DNA from 2 places in the Exiguobacterium sp. UBA5002 genome. Region 1 is predicted to be linked to the other one. Evidence: a T-box and tRNA genes for the amino acid it is inferred to sense, from the RefSeq annotation. Region 1 holds a T-box; the other holds one or more tRNA genes.
The links. A T-box is a leader RNA that pairs with one kind of tRNA and senses whether it is charged. The one in region 1 lies ahead of leuS (leucine--tRNA ligase), so its partner is inferred to be a tRNA-Leu.
Positions count from the first base shown of each region.

Region 2: it has a tRNA-Leu gene. The T-box ahead of leuS (leucine--tRNA ligase) is inferred to sense a tRNA for this amino acid. The anticodon was not compared.

Region 1 covers NZ_DGYQ01000034.1:42,679-57,849, forward strand. Annotated here, with positions in the region: gene B4C70_RS10565 (MDR family MFS transporter) at 30-1,208, shown strand; gene B4C70_RS10570 (peptidoglycan bridge formation glycyltransferase FemA/FemB family protein) at 1,392-2,426, shown strand; gene B4C70_RS10575 (HAD family hydrolase) at 2,522-3,166, shown strand; T-box leader at 3,205-3,427, shown strand; gene leuS (leucine--tRNA ligase) at 3,474-5,879, shown strand; gene B4C70_RS10585 (hypothetical protein) at 6,011-6,988, shown strand; gene B4C70_RS10590 (NAD(P)/FAD-dependent oxidoreductase) at 7,048-8,319, opposite strand; gene B4C70_RS10595 (putative polysaccharide biosynthesis protein) at 8,512-10,176, shown strand; gene B4C70_RS10600 (pseudouridine synthase) at 10,163-10,882, shown strand; gene B4C70_RS10605 (SDR family oxidoreductase) at 10,943-11,575, opposite strand; gene B4C70_RS10610 (DeoR family transcriptional regulator) at 11,684-11,902, opposite strand; gene pepV (dipeptidase PepV) at 12,224-13,621, shown strand; gene B4C70_RS10620 (MFS transporter) at 13,681-14,829, shown strand; gene thpR (RNA 2',3'-cyclic phosphodiesterase) at 14,838-15,171, shown strand, end outside.
Region 2 covers NZ_DGYQ01000020.1:18,325-33,495, reverse strand. Annotated here, with positions in the region: gene B4C70_RS04485 (hypothetical protein) at 1-292, shown strand, start outside; gene B4C70_RS04480 (TraR/DksA C4-type zinc finger protein) at 361-885, shown strand; gene adh (aldehyde dehydrogenase) at 1,081-2,601, shown strand; gene B4C70_RS04470 (DUF779 domain-containing protein) at 2,624-2,986, shown strand; gene B4C70_RS04465 (S66 family peptidase) at 3,175-4,185, shown strand; gene B4C70_RS04460 (hypothetical protein) at 4,201-4,542, shown strand; gene B4C70_RS04455 (alpha/beta hydrolase) at 4,564-5,496, shown strand; tRNA gene B4C70_RS04450 (tRNA-Leu) at 5,539-5,622, shown strand; gene B4C70_RS04445 (transporter substrate-binding domain-containing protein) at 5,825-6,592, shown strand; gene B4C70_RS04440 (amino acid ABC transporter permease) at 6,624-7,268, shown strand; gene B4C70_RS04435 (amino acid ABC transporter ATP-binding protein) at 7,265-7,993, shown strand; gene B4C70_RS04430 (2-oxoglutarate dehydrogenase E1 component) at 8,306-11,146, shown strand; gene odhB (2-oxoglutarate dehydrogenase complex dihydrolipoyllysine-residue succinyltransferase) at 11,182-12,444, shown strand; gene B4C70_RS04420 (glycerophosphodiester phosphodiesterase) at 12,597-13,493, shown strand; gene B4C70_RS04415 (Rrf2 family transcriptional regulator) at 13,711-14,154, shown strand; gene mnhG (monovalent cation/H(+) antiporter subunit G) at 14,208-14,582, opposite strand; gene B4C70_RS04405 (Na(+)/H(+) antiporter subunit F1) at 14,566-14,802, opposite strand; gene B4C70_RS04400 (Na+/H+ antiporter subunit E) at 14,850-15,171, opposite strand, start outside.

The sequences.
Region 1 (15,171 bases):
GTTGAGAATGAAATAGGAGGACCACAGGTATGCCAAAATTACCAAAAGCGGTCTGGATCCTCGTCCTTGCGATGGCCATCAATACGACGGGATCCTCTTTTTTATGGCCGTTTAATACATTATATATTCATGAATATTTAGGAGAGTCGATGACAAAAGCAGGGATGGCGTTGTTCGTCAACTCGGCCTTAGCAATCGTCGGAAACTACTTAGGTGGAAAAGCGTTTGACCGTCTCGGTGGCAAGAAGACGCTTGTCATCAGTGTCATCGGACTTGTCCTGTCTTCTGTCGGCTTGTTGCTGTTTCATCAGACGTACCTCGGATACGTCGCGATGCTTGGATTGATTGGATTCGTCGGTGGGATGGTTTTTCCGACGATCTACGCGATGACGGGTGTCATTTGGCCTGAAGGCGGGCGTCGTGCCTTTAATGCGATCTATGTCGCACAAAACGTTGGTGTAGCGCTCGGGACAGCTGTCAGCGGTCAAATCGCTGCCTTTTCGATTCAGTACATCTTCATCGCCAATCTTGTCCTCTACATCGCTTTTGCCATCATTTTGTTCGTCGGTTTGTCCTGGATTCAGGCACCGGCTCGGATGCATGCGACCCATGACGAGATCGAAACGACACGCACACCCCTTGCACGCGGTGCGGCACGGACGATGTTGCTCGTCTCGATTGGTTATGCCTTACTTTGGTTCGTTTATGTACAGTGGCAAGGAACCTTTGCTGTACACACGAAATCGCTTGGTGTCACGATTTCCGAATACTCGATTCTTTGGACGATTAACGGAGCACTCATCGTGTTCGCACAACCTTTACTAACACCAATTCTTCGTTGGTTTGGAGATGACTTAAAGCGACAATTGATGACCGGTACAGGAATCTTCCTCTTGTCTTATCTGATCGTTCCGTTCGCAGGAGGATTCAAGATGTTCCTCGTCGCGATGATCATCCTGACGATTGGTGAAATGTTCATCTGGCCAGCGGTTCCTGCCATGGCAGCGAGACTCGCGCCAATCGGAAAAGAAGGAGAATTCCAAGGGTACGTCAATATTGCTGCTTCAGCGGGGCGAATGATCAGTCCGACCGTTGGAGGGTTGATCTACGATGTATCCGGTATGTCAGCGGTCTTCTTGACATTGATTGGATTGATTCTGTTAGCGGGCGTCGTCTTCCTTCGTGCCATTCCAAAAATCACATCATGAACATCATCTGTAAGACAGCGGACATTATGACCGCTGTCTTTTGTTACGTCATTAGTTCCAAAATCATAAAATAAACATTTAATAATATGGAATATTTCGGCAAAGAAACGGGTACTTTTTAATCAAGAACTTGAAAAAGAAAGGTCATATGAACGTTGCTTCTTTTTGACTGGAGGTGCACGAATGGAAAGGTGTCAATTCATCACAGATGCCGCAACTTGGACGACACACGTACAGCAACAGCCTCTTGATATCTTCTACAGTCACCAATATGTCACGCTCAACGCTAGACCGTCTGAGCAAGCGGTGCTATTCCGTTATGAAGGTGATGCAGGAACACTGTTCTATCCCTTTTTAAAGCGCCGGATTTTTGATACGCCTTATTCAGATTTCATCACGCCGTATGGCTATGGTGGACCGGAAATCATCGGTCAACTGACTGCGACTGAAATGCAGCATGCACGCTTATTGTTTGAAAGATGGGCAGATCGAGAAGAGATCGTCTCGGAAATGATTCGCTTTAATCCATTGACGGGTAATGAACGCTTCATGCGGGATTGGACGAAAGTCTCCTTCATCCGTCATACGACGAGTATCGATTTACGCCCTTCAATAGAGGATATCATGCAGACATTTCATAAGAAGACGAGAAGTATGATTCGCAAATCGCTTGCCTCTCCTTTAACCGTTAGAACAGGAACACGAGATGACCTACCTGTCTTTGTAGCGTTGTATCATGAAACGATGGACCGAAAGAATGCTTCGGCTCATTACTATTTTACGGACAGTTATTTTGAACAATTATTTGAAGCAAATCCACTCTGTGAGCCATTGTTACTGATTGCGGAAATCGACGGAGAACCTGTTGGTGGATACTTCGTATTGCTTGGAAAAGAATATGCCCACGGTCATTTGATTGGGTGTAAGCGGGACGAAGCGAAGATGTTCCCGAATCAGCGACTCGAGTACGAAGCGATTCTTCAGGCGAAAGCACGCGGTCTCGTCGAACAACATCTCGGGGGTGGATATCAAGAACGGGATAGTCTCTTTGAGAGTAAATGCCGTTACACCGGGTATCGTTTATTTGAGTATCATCAAGGAAAATCGATTCTTCAACCAGCCATATACGATCAGTTATGTGTACGATACGGGTCAGATGCTGATTCGGATTATTTTCCAGCTTACCGACAAACCAGTGTCCAAATGGCGACAAGTTAAACAGTAACTAAATGAAGAAGGCGAAACGACTACATCGTGTAGTCGTTTTTTTTGATATGCTGAAATCATGATAGATCAATTGAGGGGGATGTGTCTTGAAAAAACGAGGTCTTATTTTTGATATGGATGGGGTCATTTTAGATAGTGAAATTCGCTACTTCGAGGTCCATCAGCAGATGTTCAAAACGTTATCGATTCCGCTCGATCCGATTCAGTATGCGACGTTTATGGGAAAAACAGGTGATGAGATGTGGGAAGAGCTTGTCGCCCAGCATCAGCTAAAAGAAACAGCTAGTGCGTTACTAGAAGAAGAACATCGGTTGTTTCAAATTCATGCAAAACCGGAGGAATGTGGTTTAAAAGAGGGAGTCAAACAAGTCATCGAGCAAGCGGCGTCTCTTGGTTACGATATCGGGATTGCCTCCTCGAGTTCGCTTCAAAAAATCGAACGCGTCATCCGTCATTATAAGCTTCCAATCAAGCATTACGTCAGTGGAGAAGAAGTCGTGCGTTCAAAGCCTGATCCTGCGATTTTTCATCTTGCAGCATCACGAATCGGGCACGCGCCTGAAGATTGTCTCGTCATTGAAGACGCTGCAAACGGGATGATCGGCGCAAAAGCAGCAGGCATGGAAGTGATTGCGCTTCTCGATGATCGGATGCCGATGCAACGTCTAGAACAAGCGGATCATGTAGCACGATCGCATGCAGAAATCGAGGAAATTTTACGGAAGCGTTGACGCTTGAGGAAGAAACAGATTACACTAGGAAAAGATAGTCAATTGCATGGAACTGAAGTAGTAGGGGAAAGGCGCCGTCAAGAGAGCTGGTGGAAGGTGCGAACCAGTCGGTAACAACCGTGAACTCGTCAGGGAGCACGATTCGTGAAGTCGTAGTAGCGAATCCGGTCTTTCACACCGTTATCCGTGAATCAAGCGGTCTGTCATAGACAGACAACGTGGGTGGTACCGCGGAAGCCAAACCGGTCTTTCGTCCCTATTCCTAGGGGCGGAGGACCGGTTTTTTTAGATTAGAGGAGGAAAAGACATGCCGTACAATCATCGCGAAATCGAACCAAAATGGCAGGCGCGTTGGGATCAAGACAACGCCTTCGTCACGACAGAAGATCCAGAAAAAGAAGGGTTTTATGCCCTTGATATGTTCCCGTATCCGTCAGGTGCCGGTCTCCACGTCGGTCACCCGGAAGGCTACACAGCAACGGATATCCTCGCACGGATGAAACGGATGCAAGGATATAACGTCCTTCACCCGATGGGATGGGATGCGTTTGGATTACCAGCAGAGCAATATGCCCTCGATACAGGGAATGACCCACGTGAATTCACAGCGAAAAACATCGAGACGTTCAAGCGTCAGTTGAAAGAACTTGGATTCTCCTATGACTGGGATCGTGAAATCAACACGACAGATCCGAAGTACTACAAATGGACACAGTGGATCTTTACGAAGTTGTATGAAAAAGGACTTGCGTTCGTGGACGAAGTCGCGGTCAACTGGTGCCCAGCACTCGGAACCGTTCTTGCGAATGAAGAAGTCATCGACGGATTATCTGAACGCGGAAATCATCCGGTCGTGCGTGTCCCGATGCGTCAATGGGTCTTGAAAATCACGGAATATGCGGATCGTCTTCTTGAAGATCTCGATGACCTCGATTGGCCGGATTCTGTCAAAGAGATGCAACGGAACTGGATCGGAAAATCAGAAGGTGCTGAAATCGACTTCACGATTGATGGACACAAAAAACAAGTCACGGTCTTTACGACACGTCCGGACACAATCTTTGGTGCGACGTACCTCGTGCTTGCGCCGGAGCATCCATTCGTAGCTGACATCACGACAGCGGATCACAAGGAAGCCGTCGATACGTACATTTCGCAAGTCCAAACGAAGTCGGACCTCGAGCGGACGGATTTAGCGAAGGAAAAAACAGGCGTCTTCACGGGTGCTTTCGCCGTCAATCCAATCTCAGGTGATCGTCTTCCAATCTGGATCGCTGATTATGTCCTTGCTTCGTACGGAACGGGTGCAATCATGGCGGTCCCAGGACACGATGAGCGCGATCATGAATTCGCGAAACAATTCGACTTGCCAATCGTTGAAGTCGTCGCGGGTGGAAACGTCGATGAAGCAGCCTATACAGGAGAGGGCGAACACGTCAACTCGCATATGCTTGATGGTCTTGGAAAACAAGAAGCAATCGAGACGATGATTGCTGAACTCGAAACGAATCAAGTCGGACGTAAGAAAATCACGTATCGTCTCCGCGACTGGTTGTTCAGTCGTCAACGGTATTGGGGCGAGCCGATTCCAGTCGTTCATATGGAAGATGGTTCGATGAAGACGCTCAGTCAAGAGGAGTTACCGCTTGAACTTCCAATCATTCCGGAAATCAAACCGTCTGGTACAGGCGAATCACCACTTGCGCTTGCGGAAGACTGGTTGGATTATACGGATCCTGAAACAGGAATGAAAGGGCGTCGCGAGACGAATACGATGCCACAATGGGGCGGAAGCTGCTGGTATTATCTCCGTTTCATCGATCCGCACAATGAAGAGGCGATCGCGGATCCAGAAAAATTAAAATACTGGCTTCCAGTCGATATTTACATCGGTGGTGCGGAACACGCCGTTCTCCACTTGTTGTATGCGCGCTTCTGGCATAAAGTCTTGTATGATGCAGGCGTCGTACCAACAAAAGAACCATTCCAGAAGTTGTACAACCAAGGGATGATTCTTGGAGAGAACAACGAGAAGATGTCGAAATCACGCGGTAACGTCATTAATCCGGATGAAATCGTTAAATCGCATGGTGCGGATACATTACGCTTGTACGAAATGTTCATGGGACCACTCGATGCATCAGTTGCCTGGTCGGAGAACGGTCTTGACGGGGCGCGTCGTTTCCTCGATCGTGTCTGGCGCTTGTTCGAACGGACAGCAGACATTCAGGACGTCACAGAAGTCGATGCTGACTTCGAGCGGACGTACCACCAGACAGTCAAGAAGGTCACGGAAGACTTCGCGAACATCCAGTTCAACACCGGAATTTCGCAACTCATGGTCTTCGTCAACGAAGCAAACAAACAGCCGGTTCTTCCACGTCACTTCCTTCGTGGATTCATCCAATTGTTAACGCCAGTCGCACCACACCTTGGTGAAGAACTCTGGGAACAACTTGGATTTGAAGAGACATTGACGTATGCAGCATGGCCAACATTCGATGAATCGAAACTCGTCAGCGATACGATGGAATTCGTCATTCAAGTGAACGGAAAGGTTCGCTCGAAAATCGAAATCAACATCGATGCGACAAAAGAAGAAATCGAAGCACTTGCCTTTGCTGATGAAAAGACACAAGAATGGATCGGCGACAAAACAGTTCGTAAAGTCATCGTCGTACCGAAAAAATTAATCAATATCGTGGCAAACTAATCCATAGCCCCTTTCATTCGTTTGATGCGAATGGAGGGGGTTTCTTCATTTCCGTCGCAAGTCCGCTTTTTTTTTCAACGACCTTCTGCTACACTGAATCAGAAACCGAGAAAGAAAGGCGAGTACCATCAATGAAACGATCTTATATAGTCTATACAACGATTTTTGCTGTCGTTTCGGGGTTGATCCTTTGCGTACTGCTCGTCTTCTCGAAGCCGGAGACGTTATCACGTATTCAAGAAACGTTCGCGAAAATCGAGACGCAATCAAAGCATCAGGCAGCCGTTAAACAGGTGCCACCGAAAACGCCTTCAGCTATTCCGAACCCGGAAGAGCCATTAATCAAAAATGTCCAACACATGTTATATGATGATTCCATTGGTTCGTACCTCGTCGTCACAGACGATTATCGTTTCTTTGAAATCAGTGGAACCGGAGAACGCATCAACGCATCTTTCCAGTTAGAAGAAGGAAAGTTGTTGCTCGCTGGTTTAGACGGTATGACGCTCGTTGACGGGGAGACAGTCGCGCTATTGACGTCGAATCAGATTCTGGTCACGATTACGCGAAAAGACGGTGTCTGGAGCGAAGAAAAACGTGAAAAAGTACAAGGAACGACGATACGGGATAGTTTCCATGGTCTTGGATATGATGCGAAGAAAAAAGAATTCTATACGATTAATCATATTCGAGCACTGGGACGAGTCGAGGTGACTTATTTCGCGATGAAAGAGGATAAGATCAAGATTGATCCTGACGCCTCGGAAAAGAAAAAACGTGCATTGAAGAAAAAACAGAAACCGTCTTATCTGTCAGTCATCAAACGTGAGAAGATTGAAGCGGCGAGTGGGATGCGAAGTGATGCGAAGAAATCGTTCGAGTCCGAGTTCCGTCCGATTGGTCTTGCTGAACGACAAGGTCGGATCTACACACTCGATTCAGAAGCGCTCTATCTCTATTCGATCGATCGAAAGGACAAAACGATCACGGGCGAGACAGCCAGTCCGAAAGTATATGGTTCGAAAGGGATTTTCGTGCAAGATAATGAGTTGTTCGCATTAGTCGTCACGGATAAATTCTCAAGCCGATCGTTTACACCGATTGATTAAATCCTGACAGAACAAGACCCGATTCCTCTGCTAAGCAGAAGAATCGGGTCTTGTTCATATTAAAAGACAGTATCACGTGCCATCTCTGCGGCGTGACTACCGGCGCAATGACCCGTCACGAATGCAGCGGTGATGTTGTAACCACCTGTATAGCCGTGGATATCAAGAATCTCCCCGGCAAAGAATAACCGCTCCGCTTTTTTCGACATCATCGTCTTTGGATCAATCTCTTTGATTGAGACGCCACCACCCGTGACGAAAGCTTTATCAAAGTCGAGCGTTCCCGTTGCTTTAAGTGGGAATCGCTTTAATTTTTGCAAGAAGTCCGTCCAGTCCTGTTTCTTGACTTGTGTGCAGACTTCATCGCCAAAGCCGATTTGAGCAAATAAAAGTTCAAGCAGACGTTCCGGCACGAAGCCGCGGAGAGCGTTGCGTACCGTTTTCTTGGGATTTGCTGCAAGCGCGGCTTGGAAGCGTTCGGTTAACGCACCGAGTGATTCGTCCGGGAAGAGATCGATTGATAAATGGACAATCGTCTCCTTCGAACGTTTGCGCTCCTTGATCGTGTACTGGCTACAGCGTAAAGCAATCGGACCGCTTAAACCGAAGTGGGTAAAGAGTAAGTCACCCGTGTGTGTTTTGATTGCTTTATCTTTTTTGCCGTGGACCGTTAAGGCGACGTCACGTAGCGACAGCCCTTGTAATGTTTTTTCATGAATGAACGTATCACCTAACAAAATCGGAACTTCCGTTGGGAAGAGTTCCGTGATCGTATGACCCGCCTTTTCAGCCCACGGGTAGCCGTCACCTGTCGAACCGGTATGTGGAACGGATTGTCCGCCGACTGCAACGATGCAACTTTTTGCTTCAAGACGCATGCCATTTTCTAAGATGACAGCTGCAAAAGAACCGTCTGGATGGAAGTCGAGCGTAGCGACCTGCGCGTCTGTTTGAATCTCGGCACCATGCGCGCGGATTTGATCGATCAATACACGGACGACATCTGCTGCTTTATCCGAGACAGGAAACATCCGTCCATTGTCCTCTTCTTTGAGGGCGACACCAAACCCTTCGAAGAGTTCGATGATCGATTCATTATTGAATTGAGAAAAGGCACTATAAAGGAAACGTCCGTTTCCTGGAATCGACTGGACGAGTTCATCGAGTGGTTTTCGGTTCGTGACGTTACAACGTCCGCCGCCAGAGATCGCAAGCTTCCGACCTAATTTATTTCCTTTATCAAGCAGGAGTGTTCGAGCTCCAGCCTGTAAAGAGGCGAGCGTTGCCATCAAGCCGCTCGGTCCGCCTCCGATTACGATTACATCGTACATAAGGTCACCTCATTCATAGAATTCTGCTTGTTTCACTTTAGCAGAAGTTGCGACTGTAAACAAACCGTCTCTTTCAATTCAAGATAGACAGCGGTATAATGATTTGCAATTGTGTACGAGAGAACTTGTATAATGAGACAGTCACGATCAGAGTGTCGAGTTTAAAAATTAGAAAGCGTGAGGGATGTTACCATGTCCACAGTCAGTAATAAGCAGTCTACTTCTTCCGGCAATTCAGGATTCGTTCGTGGAACGATGCTCCTGTCCGGTGCGTCACTGATTTCCCGCGCACTGGGTTTGATTTATCTCTTTCCGTTTCAGTTCATGGTCGGCGCGACAGGCATCATGTTCTATACCTATGCCTATAACTATTATGCAATCATGATCGGACTTGCGACAGCGGGGATTCCTGTCGCCGTCTCGAAATTCGTCGCCAAATACAATGCATTAGGAGAATATGATACGAGTGAACGGTTATATCGGTCTGGTCTGAAAATCATGTCCTTGACCGGGATTGTTTCCTTCCTCGCTTTATTCTTTCTCGCACCGTATTTAGCACATCGGGCCATTCCGGGTGGTGACGTTGATTCAGCAGCCTACGTTGATGCCGTCACGATGACGATTCGTGGCGTGAGTTTCGCTTTACTCTTGATTCCACCGATGAGTATGACCCGAGGTTACTTCCAAGGATATCAATCGATGGGACCAACAGCGATTTCGCAAATCTTGGAACAAATCGTCCGGATCATCTTCCTGCTTGCAGGAGTCAGCATCGCGATTTATATCTTTGATTCAGGTGCAGCATTTGCCGCAACGATTGCAACGTTCAGTGCATTCATTGGTGCAATCGGTAGTGTCGCAGTTCTGATCTATTATTTCCGCAAACGTGCCAGCGGCTTGCAGGAACTACGTGCTACTCAAACCGTCCGTTCGCCGGATCGCCCGTTAACGGATTTGTATAAGGAATTATTGACGTATGCGATTCCAATCGTCATGGTCGGTCTTTCGACACCCCTTTATCAAGTCATCGACCAGAATACGATGAATGCCGCATTACAAAGTATCGGTTACACGCTCGAAGCGGCCGGAAACGCGACTGCCTATCTGATTGCGGATAGTCATAAGATCGTCTTGATTCCGGTGTCGGTCGCAACAGGATTGTCATTATCTGCGACTCCACTGTTGACCGCCTCCTTTACGCAAGGGGATATGCGGAAAGTACGGGCTCAAATCTCACAGATTTATCAACTCGTCTTTTTCGTGACGATTCCGGCAGTCGTCGGGATGATTCTCCTTAGTGAAGAAACGTTCCATGTACTCTTCCCGAAAGATCAAGCGGCCTGGGTTTATCTATTAAGTTATGCGCCGAGTGCGTTGTTCCTTGCCTTGTATTCTGTTACGGCAGCCGTCCTTCAAGGAATTAACCGTCAGTACTTCACGATCATCGCAACATTTGCTGGACTACTTGCGAAGTATCTCTTGAATGCGCCGTTGATTCATTTGACTGGTGATGGAACGGGTGCTGGTTATGCGACGATCATTGGTTATCTCGTTGCGACGGGATTGATGTTCTTCCGGATCACACAAACGGTGAAGTTCCCATTCAGTACGGTCTTGCGCCGGACATCTTTGATTCTAATCATCAGTGCATTGATGGGAGCAGGTGTTGCACTCGTGAAGTGGGGAATGGTGTCCTTCTTACCAGAGACGACATGGGCATCTCTGTTGATCCTGATCATTGGTGCGGCAGTTGGAATCGTGATTTTCGCTGGACTCTCGATTTGGAGTGGATTAGCAGAAGTCGTATTAGGACGTAAAATTTCATTGAAACGAGGACGAGGTCATGCGTCTAGATAAACTATTATCCAACATGGGGGCAGGCTCCCGAAAAGAAGTAAAACTTTTGCTCAAGGCAGGGGCAATTCAAGTCGATGGTGAGATCGTACGTGATCCGAAACAACATGTCGATGTCGAGACGCAACAGGTTCTGATGTACGGCGAATCGGTCACGTATCAAAAATACATCTACTTGATGATGAATAAACCACCGGGTGTCATTAGTGCGACGGAGGATAAACGAGATGAGACCGTCATTGATCTATTGTTTGAAGACGTGACGTATTTCAAACCATTTCCGGTCGGACGACTTGATAAGGATACAGAAGGCTTATTGTTACTGACAAACGATGGAGCGTTCAATCATGCCTTGATGTCTCCGAAGAAACACGTCGAAAAAACGTATTACGCGGAAGTGACAGGTGTATTGACGCAAGAAGACGTCGAGGCAATTGCGGAAGGCGTCACCTTAGAAGACGGTTATCAAGCAAAGCCAGGAAAACTCGTCATCTTATCGACGACAGAAACAGATTCAACGCTTGAATTGACGATCACAGAAGGGAAATTCCATCAAGTCAAACGGATGATGCTTGCCCTCGGTAAAGAGGTCACGTTCTTGAAACGACGCTCGATTGGTCGCTTGGAGCTTGATCCGGCACTTGAACTCGGGGACTACCGTGAACTGACACAAGAGGAATTGGCGTTATTTGATTGGCTACCTGAATAAGCAAAACGAAAAGGCGATGGAATGAATGTGCATTCCATCGCCTTTTATTGTGGGATTCAATTATTGATTACGTAGTGCTTCTGCGATCGGATAAGGACCGCTGAGTACTTCGAATACACGAGACTGTGTCGGGTGATCAATCAAGTGAACGAACAGCGCCGCCACATCGTCACGAGACACCTTACGATCTTCGTGTGAATCAAAATGCTCTTTCGTTTCAACAGTACCTGCTGGGTCATCGTAGCTGAGTGGACCGGGACGGACGATCGTATAGTCGAGTCCGCTTTCTTTTAGGTGAGCGTCTGCTACTGCTTTCGATTCGAGATATACTTTTAGTTCGCCTTTCGGTTCTTCCGTACCGACTGAACTGAGCATCAGAAAACGATCGATCCCGTTCGCTTTTGCTGCATCGATGACTTTGATTGCACCTTCTTGATCGACGGCGCGTGTCAATTCGTCCGATGCGCCACCAGCACCCGCTGCAAAGATGACGACGTCCGCGTTACTGACGACGCCACTGACATCCTTCGTCAAATCCCCAAGTCTGACTTCAGATGCACCGAGTGCGATCAAATCGTTGATTTGATTTTCTTCCCGTACGACAGCGATCGCTTGGTGATCTCCTTGTTTAGCGATCAATTCGACCATTTTGCGTCCCGTTGTTCCGTTTGCTCCAATGATTAAAATATTCATGCTTATCATCTCCTTCTCCCAATAGCTATACCCCACGTTTTAAAAAAGATAACAAAAAAAGACGCGAAGAATCGCGTCATCGAAAGATATACATAGTGAAACATTGGATCAACCCGCTTGCTTTTGTTTCTTACTCGACGTCCATGTACCGCGTCGAGGGCTCACAATGAGATTGTTGTATTCGAGCACGTTCAAATCCCGCTGGACGGTCCTTGAAGTGATGCCAAACTCTTCAACCAACTCTGCTGTCGTAGTAGCTCCGTTCTCTTGGATGTAGAGATAGATCGATTTAATCCGGGTCAACATACGGTCTGTAGAATCTTTCATTGGTATAACCACTCCCCCAATGGATAGAATAGTGTTCTAAAGCTTCGGGTGACAAAAGACAATGCAATATCCAGTTGTTTCGCCTTTAGTATAACGTTTTGATATTAAAATGCAAGTAATTTAACCGAACGTTTTCATAAAAAACATATTCAAATAGTTTGTAAAGTCGACGATTCAAGTTTTATTTCAGATGAATGTTCGTCATTTCAATAAATAAAAAAGAAAACAGAATTTGGATGTTCGTATCTGAACGAATATTCGCTATACTAGGAAGGTGTATAGGAAACGAATCCAAAACCCGTAATGAAGGAGCGAAATCAGATGGTGAATTGGAAAGAAGAAGTACTCGCACGTCGCGAGGATTTATTAGAAGATTTAAAAGAACTATTACGGATTCCGAGTGTACTCGACGAATCCACGATCGAAGAGGGCGCGCCGTTTGGTCATGAAGTCAAACGTGCCCTCGATTGGATGCTCGCGACAGGGGAACGCGATGGGTTCACGTCAAAAAATGTCGATGGGTATGCAGGACATTTGGAGTATGGTCAAGGGGAAGAGTTACTCGGTATTCTTTGTCACTTAGACGTCGTACCAGCTGGTGGCGATCACTGGACATACGGTCCATTCAACCCGACGCTTGTAGATGGAAAACTGTATGCACGTGGAGCAATTGATGATAAAGGACCGACGATGGCAGCTTATTACGCTTTGAAAATCGTCAAAGAACTTGGCTTACCACTCTCGAAGCGCATCCGTCTGATTGCAGGAGGGGATGAGGAGAGTGAATGGCGTTGTGTCAATCATTACTTCAAACATGAAGAGATGCCAACACTCGGTTTTGCACCAGATGCCGACTTCCCGATCATCAATGCGGAAAAAGGACTCTATGATGGGTTATTGATTCAAGGGAAACCAGCGCAAGCATCTGATACAGGTTACCATCTCGTTCGTTTTGAAGGTGGCGAACGTCCGAACATGGTTCCAGGTCATGCTCAAGCGCTTCTTCGTGTCGTCGAAGTAGGAACGCTTGAGACGGATTTCCATGCTTATCTTGAAGAACAAGGTTTGACAGGAACAGTCAAGCAAGAAACGGAAGGTCTCGTACTTGATGTCAATGGTGTCGCAGCCCATGCGATGGAGCCGGACAATGGTAAAAATGCTGCTTTACATTTGGCGCGTTTCCTCAATACGCTTCATTTGGATTCTAACGGTCGTCGTTACATTCAACTCGTGACGCATATGTTCCGGGATTCTCGCGGTGTAGCGATCGGTGTCGCTGCTTCAGACGAGACAGGTGACTTAACGATCAATGGCGGTGTATTCCGTTACGCTGAAGAGCAAGGAACGGCATCGATCAATATCCGTTACCCGTATACAGCAGACTTCACGGAACGTCTGCAAATCATTAAGGAAGCCGCGGCAGGATATGGTTTTGAATTGCAGACGCGGACGCATATGACACCGCACCATGTTGATCCAAACCATGAATTGATCAAGACGCTAAGTGCCGTTTATGAGCGCCACACTAACCAATCAGCTGATTTGATAGCAATTGGTGGCGGCACATATGCGCGTTCGTTGACGGCGGGAGTTGCTTTTGGTCCAGTCTTCCCGGGTGGTCCTGAAGTTGCCCACCAAGTCGATGAATATGTTGATTTTGATGAACTATTGCTTGCTGTCGCGATCTATGCAGAAGCGATTTATGAGCTCGCAAAATAATGATTGATGATCCCCGCATCGTAAAGATGGGGGGATTGCTTCTTGAAAGGAAGTTCCGTGTGAAAAATCGTCAAACCTATCATTTCCAAGCTTTATATTTCTTTATTTTCTTTGGACAAGGAGCACTCATTCCGTACCTCGCGCTTTATTTCTCAAACGACGCGTTCGGACTGTCGGCTTCAGAGATTGGAACAATCGTTGCGATTGGACCGATTCTCTCCATTTTTCTACAACCTGTCTGGGGAATCGCGGCGGATCGACTCGGGAAACCGAAACGACTTTTGCTCGTCGCGATGCTTGCTGCCGGTATTTTTACACTCAGTTACTTACTGACGTCTGTTTATCTACTTTTATTGTTGATTTCTTGTGTCTGGGCGTTGTTCCAGTGTGCGCATATTCCGCTCGTGGATACATTAGCGATCGAGTACACGCGAAAGCGTAAAGTGGATTACGGCGCTTTACGTCTTTTCGGCTCAGCAGGGTTCGCTTTAGCTGTTTTCATTCTTGGGCAAATCACTGAGGATGGCGGACTAAATCTGATTTTTTATGCAACCGGTGCAGCATGGGTTCTCGGTTTCCTTGTTCTGATCGGTATTGAAGAGACGGGCAGCGTCCATGTTTCAAATCAGCAATCCGTACCGTTAAAGCAGCTCTTTTCGAATCGGCGTTTCTTATTGTTCCTAGCAGGGGGGAGTTTGATCTTCGGACCCATCTTCGCCAATAATTATTACTTTGGTAGCTACGTCATGATTCGTGGCGAGACGACAGCACTCGTCGGAACACTATTCTTTGTCGCCGTTCTGTGCGAAATTCCGTTTATGCGCATCGCCACGCGTCTGTTATTACGCTTCGGAGCGATTCCGGTTCTTGTATTCGTCTCCTTGTTGTCGGCTGCGCGGACGGCGATGATTGCTTTAGAACTTCCAATCGTCATGCTGTGGGTATTATCTGCGATGCAAGGTATGATCGTAGGTCTGCTGATTCCTGTCGCCTTAGATTATGTCCGATCGCTCGTTCCAGAGACGATGGTCGCAACAGCTGTCAGTACATATATGGCAACGACGACGGGACTCGCGACCGCGTTGTTTAATCTGATGAGTGGTTTTGTACTCGAGAAGAGTACAATCTATATCGTCTTTTGGGTATATACAAGTAGTAGTATCCTAGGTGCGATTCTGTATGGTATCAGTGGTCGTATGAAGGAGTGAACGCGACGATGAGACAAGAACGACACTTTTTCATTGCCTTACCGATCCCTTCTAAAGATTTAGCGAATCTTGCTGAACGGTTATCGCTACCTGAGCACTTTCGTAACGTTTATACATTAGAAGAGTATCATCTAACACTTCGTTTTTTCGGTCCATTGGAGGAAAAAGAACAGCAGTCGTGGAAACAGCAGTTACAGCAGATCGCGCGTACGATGGAACCCTTCGTGCTACGATTCGATCGTTTAATCACGTTTGGTCGGAATGAACGACCACGCGTCTTAGGGTTCGGAACGGAATCGGAGGAATTGTTTCAATTAGTAGAACAGATTGATCCGAATTCGA
Region 2 (15,171 bases), on a different contig from region 1:
GATTGGTGGGGCCGAGAAGTGTTTGTATAGTCTTTCGCAATATCAGCTTGATCCACTCTTCCGTAAACATGGTTTGACGATTCAATCCTTGAATCTGTTACCGTTTGATTTATTCATGATTCGTGACAAAATCGCGATGCTGTCTTCGGCAGATGCTTCGCAACTGTGGATCGATGACATCACGACATCCAAGAACGGACGATCACATCAGATTTGTTTTAACGATGGGAATGAATGCATGACGGTCATCTGTGATCTTCATGGATCAATTCGTTCTTATAAGTGTTCGTGATGGTTTAACTCTTCTTCGAATAGGCTACATTCTTAACAGAGGTTCTAACGAAGGGGAGTCGAACAATCATGTTATCTAAACAACAGACGGAAGAATTCAAGCAACGGTTATTAAAGGAAAAAGAAAAGACGACATCAAACATCGAACAACGCGATACCGACTACGATGAAGGTGAATTGTCGAGTTACGATAATCATCCTGCCGATTCCGGCGATGAATTGTTCTTGCGGGAACGCGATCAAGCGATCACGGACATGCAAGAGGATATGCTCTCGGATGTGGACCGTGCCCTAAAAGCGATCGAGGACGGAACGTATGGCATTTGTAAGGTCTGTGGAAAAGAGATTGAGATTGAACGTCTTGATATCATTCCGGAAACGTTATTATGCATCGAGCATGCAAAAGAAGAAGCAGAACAAAACGAGAACGATCCGAATTCGCGACCAAGCGAAGAAGACGTACTGGATCCATCTGTCACAGCCCGCGGCAAAGACATCGACGGTGATACGGACGGATTCTCGAAAGTGAGTGACTTTGGTAGTTCCGATACACCGTCTGACCAAGAAGACGGAATTGACCCGACACGGTCTTGACCGGCAAAACATCTCCCGAAAATGGAGATGTTTTTTTCTCGAAAAAAAACACAAATATTTACCGAAATTTTTTGACTTTTCATATAATTTTGATACGATGGTATCGAGGGGCTGTTTTAGCCTATATTAAAATGTAAGCGCATACAAGAATCCGTCTCACTGCTTGACCATTTTAGTTGAGGGAGGAAATAACGCATGATTTATGACATTCCGAACAAGCAAGGGTCAAAGGTACAGTACAAGGAACGGTATGAAAATTACATCAATGGAAAGTGGACGGCACCTGTCGGGGGAGAATATTTTGATAATGTAACACCTGTCACGGGTAAAGTATTGTGCCAAGTCGCTCGTTCCGGTAAGGAAGACATCGAACTGGCTCTTGACGCAGCACACGCGGCAAAAGAAGCATGGGGGAAAACGTCTGTAACCGAACGCTCAAACATTTTAAATAAAATCGCCAACCGGATGGAAGAAAACCTCGAGATGCTCGCTTATGCAGAGACACTTGAGAACGGGAAAGCGGTCCGTGAGACACTCAACGCCGATCTACCGCTCGCGATCGATCACTTCCGTTATTTCGCCGGCGTCATCCGTGCCCAAGAAGGTTCGGTCGGCGAACTCGATCAAGATACGGTCGCGTATCACTTCCATGAGCCACTTGGCGTCGTTGGTCAAATCATTCCGTGGAACTTCCCACTCTTGATGGCTGTCTGGAAGCTGGCACCGGCTCTCGCGGCAGGGAACTGCGTCGTCTTAAAACCGGCAGAACAAACACCAGCGAGCATCATGGTACTCGTTGAGCTCATTGAGGATTTACTCCCACCGGGTGTGCTCAACATCGTCAACGGTTTTGGTCTTGAAGCAGGGAAACCGCTCGCGTCGAGCAAACGGATTGCCAAAATCGCCTTTACGGGTGAGACGACGACAGGACGTTTGATCATGCAGTACGCATCGCAAAACTTGATTCCGGTCACCCTCGAGCTCGGTGGGAAATCACCGAACATCTTCTTTGAGGATATCATGCAGGCAGACGATGCTTTCTTTGATAAAGCAATCGAAGGATTACTGATGTTCGCGTTGAATCAAGGAGAAGTCTGTACGTGTCCGTCGCGTGCCTTGATTCAAGAATCGATTTACGAGCCGTTCATGGAACGTGTTCTTGAGCGCGTTAAAGCCATCAAGATCGGAAATCCTCTTGATTCGGACGTCATGATGGGTGCTCAAGCTTCGAACGAACAGATGGAGAAAATTCTTTCATATCTTGAAATCGGTAAGTCGGAAGGCGCAGAATGTCTCATCGGTGGGGAGCGCAATATGCTCGAAGGGGATCTCGCAGAAGGATATTACATCCAACCAACGATCTTCAAAGGACACAATAAGATGCGAATCTTCCAAGAAGAAATTTTCGGACCGGTCCTATCGGTCACGACGTTCAAGACGGAAGAAGAAGCACTCGAAATTGCGAATGATACGTTATATGGTCTTGGTGCCGGGGTCTGGACACGTGACATGAACCGTGCTTATCGGTTTGGGCGTGCGATCGAAGCAGGACGCGTCTGGACGAACTGTTATCACCAATATCCAGCTCACGCGGCGTTTGGTGGTTACAAAATGTCAGGTATCGGACGTGAAAACCATAAGATGATGCTCAACCATTACCAACGGACGAAAAACCTACTCGTTAGCTACAACCCGAATAAACTCGGTTTCTTCTAAGTCGGAAAGGACGTGGATGCAAATGGTGGAACGTGTTCAGGCGACAGCAGCTTGTCTAGAGTTAATCGACCAGTTGGGAGAAAAACACGGTCCGTTGATGTTTCATCAATCTGGTGGTTGTTGCGATGGCAGTTCCCCGATGTGTTTTGCGCAGGGTGATCTATTCCTGGGAGATCAGGATAAAAAACTGGGAGAGATCGGTGGTTGTCCGTTTTATATTCATGAAGATCAATATGAGTACTGGAAACATACGCAACTCATCATTGATGTCGTGGATGGTCGAGGCGGAATGTTCTCTCTTGAAGGTGTCGAAGGGAAACGTTTTTTGACACGCTCCCGTGCGTTCACGCAAGAGGAAAACGCTGAACTATCAGCATCAAGCTAATAAAGGAATCAAACACGGTTTCGTCGATGCGACTTGTTCATTCAGGTCGCTTGTACGGAATCGTGTTTTTTGTTCGTATCACGACGTTCTAACAGGATAAAAGTTGGTAATGCGGCATAAGAACGGTATAATGTACTCATATTTTGACGAGAAGATAGTTCCACACTATGACATTATAGGGGGTCACCATGAAATATCCATTTTTAGGTTGGACAGGTCAAACGATCGGAGTGACGGCGCCCTCCTCCGGATTACGTGAACAGCAACAGGAATGGGTCGAACAAGCAGTTGAACAGGTACAAGCACGGCAAATGAACGTCCGTTTAGGCGAAACGATTTGGTCGCATCAACTTGCTGAGAGTGCACCGGTCAAACAACGGGCTGAGGAATTGAATCACATGATGACGGATGAGACGATTGATGCCGTCATCCCGCCATTTGGTGGGGAACGCGCCATTGATCTTTTACCCGAGTTGACGCCAGCTACTTACCAACCGAAATGGTTGCTTGGCTATTCCGATATCAGTACGTTATTGCTCAGTCTGACGCTTCAGACAGGAATTGCGACAGCGCATGGTCCGGATTTCGTTGAGCTTCGGAGTGAAGAGTGGGATGAGACGACAAGTGCCTGGCGACGGGTGCTCGCGACGCCAACTGGAGGAACCGTCACACAGTGGGCTTCCGATCGTTATCAATCCGAGTGGACTGATGAAGAACGTCCAGCAGGTTCATTATTTCAGTTAACGGAAGCGACGGAATGGAAAGCACTTGATGAGCGAACAGAAGTGACCGGACGGTTACTTGGTGGGTGTCTGGAGACGATTCGCCATCTGATAGGGACACCGTACGGAGATGTGCGTCGTTTTCAGCGTGAAGAGATCAACGGAGAACCGATTCTCTGGTACTTTGAGGTATCTGAAGCGAATTCTGCAGAGGTGCATCGGACGCTTCGACAAATGGCGTATGCTGGATGGTTCGACCATGCGGCTGGCTTTTTATTCGGGCGTACATCTGCAAGGATTACTGAAGATCTGACATGGCTAGACGTGTATCACTATCTAGCGGATGAAACAGGCTTACCAGTCTTATATGATCTTGACATCGGTCATCAGCCACCGCAGTTGACGTTAATCAATGGAGCGACAGGTGTGGTTCGTATTCAAGGAAAAGATTCACGAATCGATATTACGTTCAACTAAAAAGGAGAGCACGCAATGGCACGTCGTAAGTTTCAAGCATTAGGCGTTTATAAACGCGTCCATATTAACCCGGAGACACGTCGAATGACGTTACCTGAACCATTTTACGATGCACTTCGTCTAGAAGATGAATTGCTGATTGCACAAGTCGGAGATGTTCTCGTCATGCGTCGTCCGGGGGAAGTCGTCGAGACAGAAACGGATTTATTGAGCGAACTCGTAGAAGATGGATTCACGGGTACAGAGCTTGTCCAAGAGTTTGCCTACCGGCGTCAGCAACAAGAACAACGATTACGTCAACAAGTCTTGCAGGATGAAGAGGATGACCATGCTGCTCAACTGAAGATCGAGCTATAACGGAAAGAAGGAGTGGGGCAGATGCGTCGCAGAACAAAAATTGGAATCGGAGTCATCGGATCCGGATTAGTAGCAGCGAGTTATTATTTTTATGAGATGGCAATCGCCACGAATCCAAAGCCATTCTTATCGAATAATCGAGATTTAAGTGACGAGATGGTCCGATTGATGCAACCTGGTCAGACGTGGATCAAGGAGCAACCGCTTGAGCGGATCGAGATTGAAGCGAAAGACGGTTTAACGTTACGCGGGCATTTTCTTCCGTCACCTGTTCCGTCAGATCGGATCGTCATTCTCGTGCACGGGTACGGAGGCGTCGGAACGGATTTAGCCGGATTCGCCTATCTGTACCATCAGGCCGGTTTCCATGTCATGATGCCCGATAATCGTGGACACGGAATGAGTGACGGTCACTATATCGGATTCGGATGGCATGATCGGGAAGATTGTCTCAGTTGGTCGAACTATCTGATTGATCGGATCGGACAGGATGCGAAACTGTTCTTGCATGGGGTGTCGATGGGAGGGGCGACCGTATTGATGACGAGTGGCGAACAACTCCCACCACAAATCAAAGGAATCATTTCTGATTGTGCCTATACGTCCGTCAATGCTGTCCTTGCGTATCAGATGAAGCGGATGTATCGACTACCACACTTTCCGTTCTTAGGCATGACGAGCGTATTGACGAAGCTAAAGGCAGGTTATACGTTCCGTGAAGCATCAGCGTTGAAACAAGTCAAAAAAGCACAGGTACCGATTTTGTTCATCCATGGTGGGGCGGATACGTTTGTACCGACAGATATGGTATATGAGCTGTATGAAGCTTGTCCAACGGAAAAAGAGCTCGTCGTCATTCCAAATGCCGCTCATGCGATGGCCTATTTTGAGGATCCGGCATTGTATGATAATGTCGTCGAGAAGTTCGTTCGCAACATCTTGCGAAATGATTGACAACTCAGTTCGTTACCCGCTATATTAATATCATAAATCAACGTCGTCGTGGCGGAACTGGTAGACGCGCTAGACTCAGAATCTAGTGGTGGCAACACCGTGGAGGTTCAAGTCCTCTCGGCGGCATAAATGATTGAAGGAGGCAATCCCAACAAGGGGTTGCCTTCTTTTTTGTTGCTGAATAGAAAACGATTACAACGAATAAAAATTCAGAAATATTTATCTTTTTAGAATTTTTCTGGTGAAATACGTTTTAAAGAGGGTACTCTTCAGGGAAAGTACTAAGTGAAGTAGACAATCTTTAACACATAGGAGAGGGGAAACAAACATGAAAAAAGGGAGTATCTTGCTAGCGCTCTTGATGAGCTGTGTTCTCGTACTTGGTGCATGTAGCATCGGTTCGAAAGAAGAAGAGTCGTCTGAAGGAAAGACGTATAAGGTCGGCATTGACGTCACGTATCCACCATTCGAATATAAAGACGGGGATACGTACAAAGGAATCGACATCGATCTCATGAAAGCAATCGCGAAGGATCAGAACTTCAAGATTCAATTTGAAGCGATGGACTTTAGCGGCATTATTCCGGCACTTCAAGCAAATCAATTGGACGTTGCCATTGCTGGTATGAGTATTACGCCAGAACGGAAGAAAGTCGTCACATTCTCGGATCCATACTTCAAAGCTGGTCTTATTCTAGTCGTCAAAGAAGAGGAGAATGGTATTAAATCCGTCAACGATTTAAAAGGGAAAAAAGTAGCCGTCAAAAAGGGAACGACGGGTGCGAAATATGCAACGGATAACGCAGACAAACTGGGCTTCACGGTCACACAGTTCAATGACAGCCCAGCGATGTTCCAAGAAGTGAAGAACGGTAACGCTGCTGCTTTGATTGAAGATTATCCTGTCATCTCATATGCAAACAAACAACAAAACCTTGGATTAAAACTTGTCGGAGACCGTCTCAACGGGGACAACTACGGGATCGCTGTCTTAAAAGGTGAGAACGAGGATCTGATGAAGAAAATCAACAAAGGGCTTGCGAATCTGAAAGAAAACGGTGAATACGATAAAATCGTTGACACGTATCTGAAATAAGTCGCAAGGCGATAAGGGAGTGGGATAGCCAATGGAAGTGGTCAAAACCGCATTTCCATTTTTCTTGGAAGGGCTTCAAGTCACATTGTATATTTTCATCATCGCGGTCATCGTCGGCTTTCTGATTGGCTTAGTCGTCGCATTGATGCGGTTATCACCATCAAAAATCTTAAACGGGATCGCAATTGTCTATATTGATGTCATTCGCGGAACGCCGTTCATCGTTCAGTTATTCTTCATCTATTTTGGACTCAATTCGCTCGAATGGTTATCGATGGACCGGATGTATGCAGGGATACTGACGGTCGCGATCAATGCCGGTGCTTATTTTGCGGAGATCATTCGCGCTGGTATCCAGTCGATTGATAAAGGACAAACAGAAGCTGCACGTTCACTCGGGATGACAGGGCGTCAAACGATGGTACAGATCATCTTACCGCAAGCATTCCGGCGGATGTTACCAACGATTACGAACCAATCGATCATCAGCTTAAAAGATACATCGTTGTTGTCGATTATCGGAATCGCTGACTTGACACAACAAGGTCAAGTGCAGCAGTCAACGACGTTTGAACCATTCATCGTCTGGTCCGTCGTCGGATTGATGTACTTCGTCATCATTTATCTCTTGTCCTTAGTGGCGAAGTTCTTGGAACGGAGGTTTACATTACGATGAGTATCATAGAAGTAAAGAATCTAAAGAAATCATTCGGTTCGAATGAAGTCTTAAAAGACATCAACGTCTCGATTGCCGAAAAAGAAGTCGTTTGTGTCATCGGTCCGTCGGGATCTGGGAAAAGTACGTTTTTACGCTGTTTGAATCGATTGGAAGAGATTACAGGTGGCACGGTCATCGTCGATGATTTCGATATTACGAGTCCAAAGGTCGATATCAACAAGGTCCGGGAAGAAGTCGGGATGGTCTTTCAACATTTTAATCTCTTCCCGCATAAGACCGTGCTAGAAAACGTCACGCTTGCACCGATCAAAGTGCGTAAATCGGATAAAGAACAGGCGAAACAGCGGGCACTTGAACTACTCGATAAAGTCGGATTACGTGAAAAAGCGGATAATTATCCAGGTGAATTATCTGGGGGGCAAAAACAGCGGGTCGCGATTGCCCGCGCGCTTGCAATGAATCCGAAAATCATGTTATTTGATGAGCCAACGTCAGCGCTTGACCCGGAAATGGTCGGTGACGTGCTTGCCGTCATGAAACAACTTGCCCTTGAAGGCATGACGATGGTCGTCGTGACCCATGAGATGGGATTCGCTCGAGAGGTCGGAGATCGCGTCTTATTCATGGATGGTGGCTATATCGTCGAAGAGAACGTGCCACAAGCATTGTTTGATTCTCCACAACACGAACGGACGCAATCGTTCCTTAGTAAGGTCTTATGATAGAACCGGCGTATCTAAATGCGGATACGCCGGTTTTTTGACGAATCATAAATAACTGTCTAAGCGCTCATAAGAAAAACTTATACATTTAAGCGTGAGAATTTGGGAATTCGAAATGCACACACAGGAAAAGAGTAGTAATATAGTAACGAAGGCACTTTCATGGAAGAATGACACGATCATTCCTTCTCATGACGTTCAGCGTTTTATTCATGCAATTCCTTTTGAAAGCGCTAACAGTTAGAGGGCTGGAGACACATCGAGTATCCACTGGATGTGTGGGGAGAAATATAGAAACGGGGGGAACCGTACATGGCAGGCCACGAGCAAGATCAACAAGCATTCTATGGACCAAACCTTGGCTACATCATTGAATTGTACGAGCGTTTTTTAGAAGACAAGACATCCGTTGATGAGGAGACACGTGCTTATTTCGAAGAGCATGGTGCACCCGTGACGGAACCAGTCGTACCGATGCAAGTCGAGACAGGAGATTTCGAAAAATATCTTGCGGCGAATCGTTTAGCGGAACAAATTCGTGCAAAAGGACATCTTGCGGCGGATATCTATCCGCTGAAGGACCATCCGCGAGAAACAGGATTATTCGAATTGAGTCAGTACGGATTGACAGAGGCAGATCTTCGGAAAATGCCGGTTTCACTCGTCTGTCCTGAGCCGCCAGCGGGTGTTCAAGATGCATTTGAAGGCATCGAGCACTTGAAAGCGCAATACACGGGAGCAGCGGCTGTTGAGTTCCAGCATGTTGATGACTTAGAGGAAAAGAAATGGCTCCGACAGAAAATCGAGCAAGGTGCTTTGACGGCGACGCTAGACGCTGAACAAAAGAAACAGTTGTTCAAACGCTTAGCTGAAACGGACCTTTTCGAAAAATACTTGCACAAAACATATGTCGGTCAAAAACGTTTCTCGATTGAAGGACTTGACGCGATGGTGCCATTGCTCGACACGATCGTCGGACACCTCATCTCGAATGGGTCGGAGACGATCAATATCGGAATGGCACACCGTGGACGGTTGAACGTTTTGGCGCACGTACTTGGGAAGCCATATGAAATGATCTTTGCTGAGTTCCAGCATGCACCGAACCACGACCTCGTACCATCTGAAGGATCGATCGGGATCACGTACGGTTGGACGGGCGACGTGAAGTATCACCTCGGTTTAAACCGAAAACTCGAGCAAGAGACACGTAACGTGCGGATGACGCTTGCGAACAATCCGTCGCACCTTGAGTTCGTCGACCCAGTCGTCGAAGGCTTCACACGTGCTGCACAAGATGATCGCTCACAAAAAGGGGCACCACGTCAAGAGCAAGCAGCAGCAGCTGCGATCCTCATTCATGGGGATGCAGCGTTCCCAGGTCAAGGAATTGTGGCTGAAACTTTGAATTTAGCGAATCTCAAAGGATATAACACCGGCGGAACAATTCATATCATCGCGAACAACACGATCGGCTTCACGACGGAGCCGACGGACTCCCGTTCGACGCGTTACTCGAGTGATCTTGCCAAAGGATACGAGATCCCAGTCTTCCACGTCAACGCGGATGAGCCGGAAAGCTGTCTCGCAGTCGCTTTGCTCGCGAGCGAGTACCGGGCAACGTTTAAGAAGGATGTCATGATTGATTTAATCGGATATCGTCGTTTTGGTCATAACGAAATGGATGAACCGATGAATACGAACCCGGTCTTATACGATTTGATTCATAAACATGATCCAATTCGTGTCTTGTACGGGAAAACGCTTGTCGCGAACGGGGATGCGACAGCTGACGAAATTCAATCGATTGAAACGTCGATCAATGATCAAATGAAAGCGGCTCGTGAAAAAGTACCGAACGCGGAGAAAGAGTATGGTGGAGTCATGCCGGACGTCGTCTTTAAAGGCGTTCCGACGATTGAGACAGGGGTCTCGATTGAAACATTGACGGCGTACAACGAAGAATTGTTACAGTGGCCGGATGGCTTCCAAGTGTTCCATAAACTTGAGAAGGTCCTGAAGCGCCGGACGGATGCGTTCTCGACAAAGAACGGTATTGACTGGGGACATGCCGAAACATTGGCGTTTGCTTCGATTCTCTCAGATGGAACACCAATCCGCTTGAGCGGTCAAGATTCTGAACGAGGAACGTTCGCACAACGGAACATTAATCTTCATGATGTGAAAACAGGAGAAGGCTTCTCGCCACTCCATGCCTTATCAACGGCAACTGCATCATTCTCGGTCTACAACAGTCCGTTGTCTGAAGCAGGTGTACTTGGTTTTGAATACGGTTATAACGTCTTCGCTCCGGAAACGCTCGTATTATGGGAAGCGCAATATGGGGACTTTGCGAACTCAGGTCAAGTCATCTTCGACCAGTTCATCTCAGCTAGCCGAGCGAAATGGGGACAAACATCAGGTCTCGTCATGTTGCTTCCGCATGGTTATGAAGGGCAAGGACCAGAACACTCGAGTGGTCGTTTAGAACGCTTCTTGACGTTATCGGGTGAGAAAAACTGGACAGTTGCGAACGTATCGAGTGCTGCGCAGTACTTCCATTTGTTGCGCCGGCAAGCAGCGATTCTCGGAAAAGAGGAAGTCCGACCGCTCGTCGTCATGACGCCGAAGAGTCTCTTGCGTCATCCGCTTGCAACATCGGATGTTTCTGAGTTGACGGAAGGTAGTTTCCAACGTGTCATCGAACAATCAGGGCTCGGAGAAGCACCAGATCGTGTCAAACGTCTTGTGTTCTGTTCTGGTAAGATGGCAATCGACCTAGCTGAAGCCGTTTCGAAATCAGATGAGAATCTCGATTGGCTACAAATCGTCCGGGTCGAGGAGTTGTATCCATTCCCGGCAAAAGCCTTAAAAGAAGTCATCGCGCGCTATGAATCCGTCGAAGAAATGGTCTGGGTGCAAGAAGAACCGAAAAACATGGGGGCGTGGTCCTTCATGGAACCTCGACTTGAGACAGTCGCACCGAATGGTATCCAAACGGTCCGTTACATCGGTCGTCGTCGTCGTTCCAGTACAGCAGAAGGTGACCCGTCAGGTCATAAAGTAGAGCAGGCACGTATCATCAATGATGCACTCACAGCGACTGCTTCTATTCCAACAGCACCATCACACGTATCAAATCACACATCATAACTTAAGATAGAATCGAGTCATAGGGGGAGAATACGATGGAAATCAAAGTACCAGAACTTGCCGAATCAATTACAGAAGGAACGGTGGCGTCTTGGTTAAAACAACCAGGTGATCACGTGGAAAAAGGGGAAGCCATCGTTGAGCTCGAGACAGATAAGGTCAACATCGAAGTGCCGTCAGATGAAGCTGGTACGTTGACGGAGGTGATGGCTGCTGAAGGAGATACAGTCCGCGTCGGGGAAACGATTGCTGTCATCTCTGCTGGTGGCGAGGCTCCAAAACCGGCTGCGGCAGAAACAGTACAAGAAACTCCAAAAGAGACACCAAAAGCAGAAGAAAAAGCGGAACAACCGGTGGCTGCAGCAGCGACTGAAAGTACATCTGTTGCGGATCGTCCGATTGCTTCACCTGCTGCCCGTAAACTGGCTCGTGAAAAAGGAATTGATTTAGCACAAGTGGCAACGCAAGATCCGCTCGGTCGGATTCGCGTGCAAGACGTCGCGACGTTTGAAGTAGCACCACGTGAGCAAGCAAAACCGGCTCCTACGAAACCTGCTACACCGGCACCAGCACCAGCACCAGCAGCCGCTCCTGGGAAACCGGAAGAGCGAATCAAGATGTCACGCCGTCGTAAGACAATCGCTAACCGACTCGTTGAAGTTCAACAAACGGCAGCGATGTTGACGACATTCAATGAGATCGATATGTCAGCGGTCATGGCACTGCGTAAACGTCGCCAAGAGAAATTCGTGAAGGAAAACGAAGTCAAGCTCGGCTTCATGTCATTCTTTACGAAAGCAGCAGTCGCAGCACTTAAAAAGATGCCATACTTGAATGCTGAGATTCAAGGCGATGAAATCGTCCTCAAAAAATTCTATGATATCGGTATTGCCGTTTCAGCACCAGACGGTCTCGTCGTTCCGGTCGTTCGTGATGCGGATAAGAAGAACTTCGCTGAGATTGAAAAAGACATCATTCAACTAGCGGTCAAGGCGCGTGATAATAAACTCGGTCTATCTGATTTGACGGGTGGTACGTTCACGATCACGAATGGTGGTACGTTCGGTTCACTCATGTCGACACCGATCTTAAACGGTCCACAAGTCGCGATTCTCGGAATGCACGCAATCAACTTGCGTCCTGTAGCGATTGATGCTGAACGCATGGAAAACCGTCCGATGATGTATGTCGCACTCTCTTATGATCACCGAATCGTTGATGGAAAAGAAGCCGTTACGTTCTTGAAGCACATTAAAGATCTCCTTGAAGATCCAGAGTCATTGATTTTCGAAGCGTAATCATAAAAAGACCCGTTTTAGATGCGGGTCTTTTTTTTGTTGATATCATTTTGTCATCAAATCACGAAACGACATTTACGTCTTCTCTATATCAGCTTCATACAAACGATATAGGATAAGTGTTGTAAGAATATTTCAAGGGGGAATTAATTATGTTGAAACAATTTGGATTGACGATGGTAGCAGGAGCCGTATTAAGCACAGGGCTTCCGACAGAAGATGTCAGCGCACAATCAAAAGGCAAATCGTTACTTGATCCAAATCGAATCATCAATGTTGCTCACCGTGGAGCTTCAGGGTACGCGCCAGAGCATACGATGCCAGCTTATGAAATGGGACATAAGACATTCAAAGCAGATTACATCGAAATTGATTTACAGATGACGAAAGACGGTCAATTGATTGCGATGCACGATGAAACGGTTGATCGGACGACGAACGGAACAGGTGCCGTCAAAGATAAAACGCTTGCTGAAATCAAGAAACTTGATGCTGGTAGCTGGTTTAATGAAGCGAACCCGACGCTTGCGAAAAAGTCATATGTCGGTTTGAAAGTACCGACGCTTCAAGAAGTCTTGAGTAAGTATGGGAAGCATGCGAATTACTATATCGAGACGAAATCACCGGAAGTGTATCCCGGAATGGAACAGAAATTGCTCGACGTACTAAAGCAGAACGGATTGTCGAGTAACAAGGTCAAACCAGGACAAGTCTTGATTCAGTCGTTTAGTGAAGCGAGTCTTCAAAAAGTCAGAGCCATCGACCCGAACGTTCCACTGGTTCAGTTGATGGAAGCAAATGAAGTCAAGGCTTTGACGGATGATCGATTAACCGCAATCCGTCAGTATGCAGTCGGTGTTGGTCCTTCCTACAAAGCATTGACACGTGAAAACATCTCAGCGATTCGGACTCATGATTTGTTACTTCACCCGTATACTGTGAATGAAAAAGCGGATATGGTTCGTATGCTCGACTATGGTGTCACAGGAGTCTTCACGAACTATGCCGACCGTTTTAATGATGTCGTGAAAGGACTATACAAAAAATAAAGTAAGGACGATACAGGACTATTTCTTCTTTCGAACAGGAAAGAAGAAATAGTTTTTTTGTTTTTAAAACTCGTATTTTAAATCCAATATTTCATTCCATACGTAAACCTAATAGAGGTTTATCAGAATTTCGAATCATGAGACAAAACAATGTAGTCAGTTTCGTATTTCATGGTACGATAACAGTGCAGTTTTGGGAAGGAATGGAGTGAGGATCGTGAGAATTACACAGTATACGGATTATGGACTACGTGTGTTGATGTATCTCGGGGTGCACCGGGATGTCATCACACCAATGCCGCAGATTGCAAATCATTATGGCATCTCATCAAACCATTTAATGAAGGTGACACAACAATTAGCGAAACTTGGCTATGTCGAATCAACAAGAGGTCGGTCAGGCGGACTCCGTTTGATTCGTGATCCAAAAGACATCAACATCGGGAAAGTCGTTCGGGAAATGGAACCGATGGATATCGTCGAGTGTTTTGGAAGCAACGGTCATTGTGTCATCGAACCAGGATGCCGTCTAAAAGGTGTGCTCGGACGAGCGCTTCGAGCTTTTATCCGGGAACTGGAACAGCATACATTAGAAGAATTGTTAGATAATCGTGATGAGTTGGCGCTCTTGTTTGCTGCCTCATCTTTACAGCGTTCCTAATCAAAAAACCCTCGTTTCCGTGAATGGAAGCGAGGGTTTTGTCATATCGATACTTATACGTCATCTTGGCGTTTCTTTGGTTCCACATGTTCTTTATTCTGGGACAAGTCGTCACGAACAGACGATTTCCACAACGGAACATTGCTGTAATATGCAGCACGAGCGATCAGATGTCCTCCAATCGGTGCTGTGATGAGCACGAACAGGATGCCGAGAACGACACGAGAGGAGAAGAATCCATCTTCAGTGACGAAATAGATGATGACGCCGATTAAAATCGACATGACACCTAATGTCGCGCTTTTAGATGCAGCGTGAGCACGCGTATAGACATCCGGTAAGCGGATCAGACCAAGCGCGGTGACGAGACTAAATCCCATACCGAGCAAGGCGAAGACCGCGACGATCCATTCATTGGTTGCGATCACGTTCGATGATCTCTCCTTTCTCGATATATTTTGAAAAGGCAACTGTACCGATGAAGGCGAGTATACCAATCAACAGGATGACTTCGAGGTAGTCGCTCGTCCGTAAGATGATCGAGACAAGTCCAACGATTGAAATCAAGCTGATACCAATTGAATCAAGCGCGATGACACGATCCGCAACACTTGGTCCTTTGATGACCCGGTAAAACAGACCAAGCATCGAGAGAAAGACACCCCCGAGTGCGATATAGATTAAAATATCGAACATCACCGACTCACCTCCAGAATGGCTTTCTCAAAACTATCACGAATCGAAGCGACTGCTTCATCGACCTCTGGCATGTGGAGTGCATGAATGTAGAGTGTCTTATTATCATCCGAGATATCAACGACAAGCGTTCCCGGTGTCAGCGTGATCAGCATTGACAGCAACGTGATTTGCCACGGTTGATCGAGTTCGGTCTCATAGGCGAAAATACCAGGTTGAATATCTAACTTCGGCTTTAAAATGATTTTCAAGACATCGATGTTCGCGACGACAAGCTCGTAGAGAAAGCGGAAAAACAATAGGACGAGTGCGACGACAGGT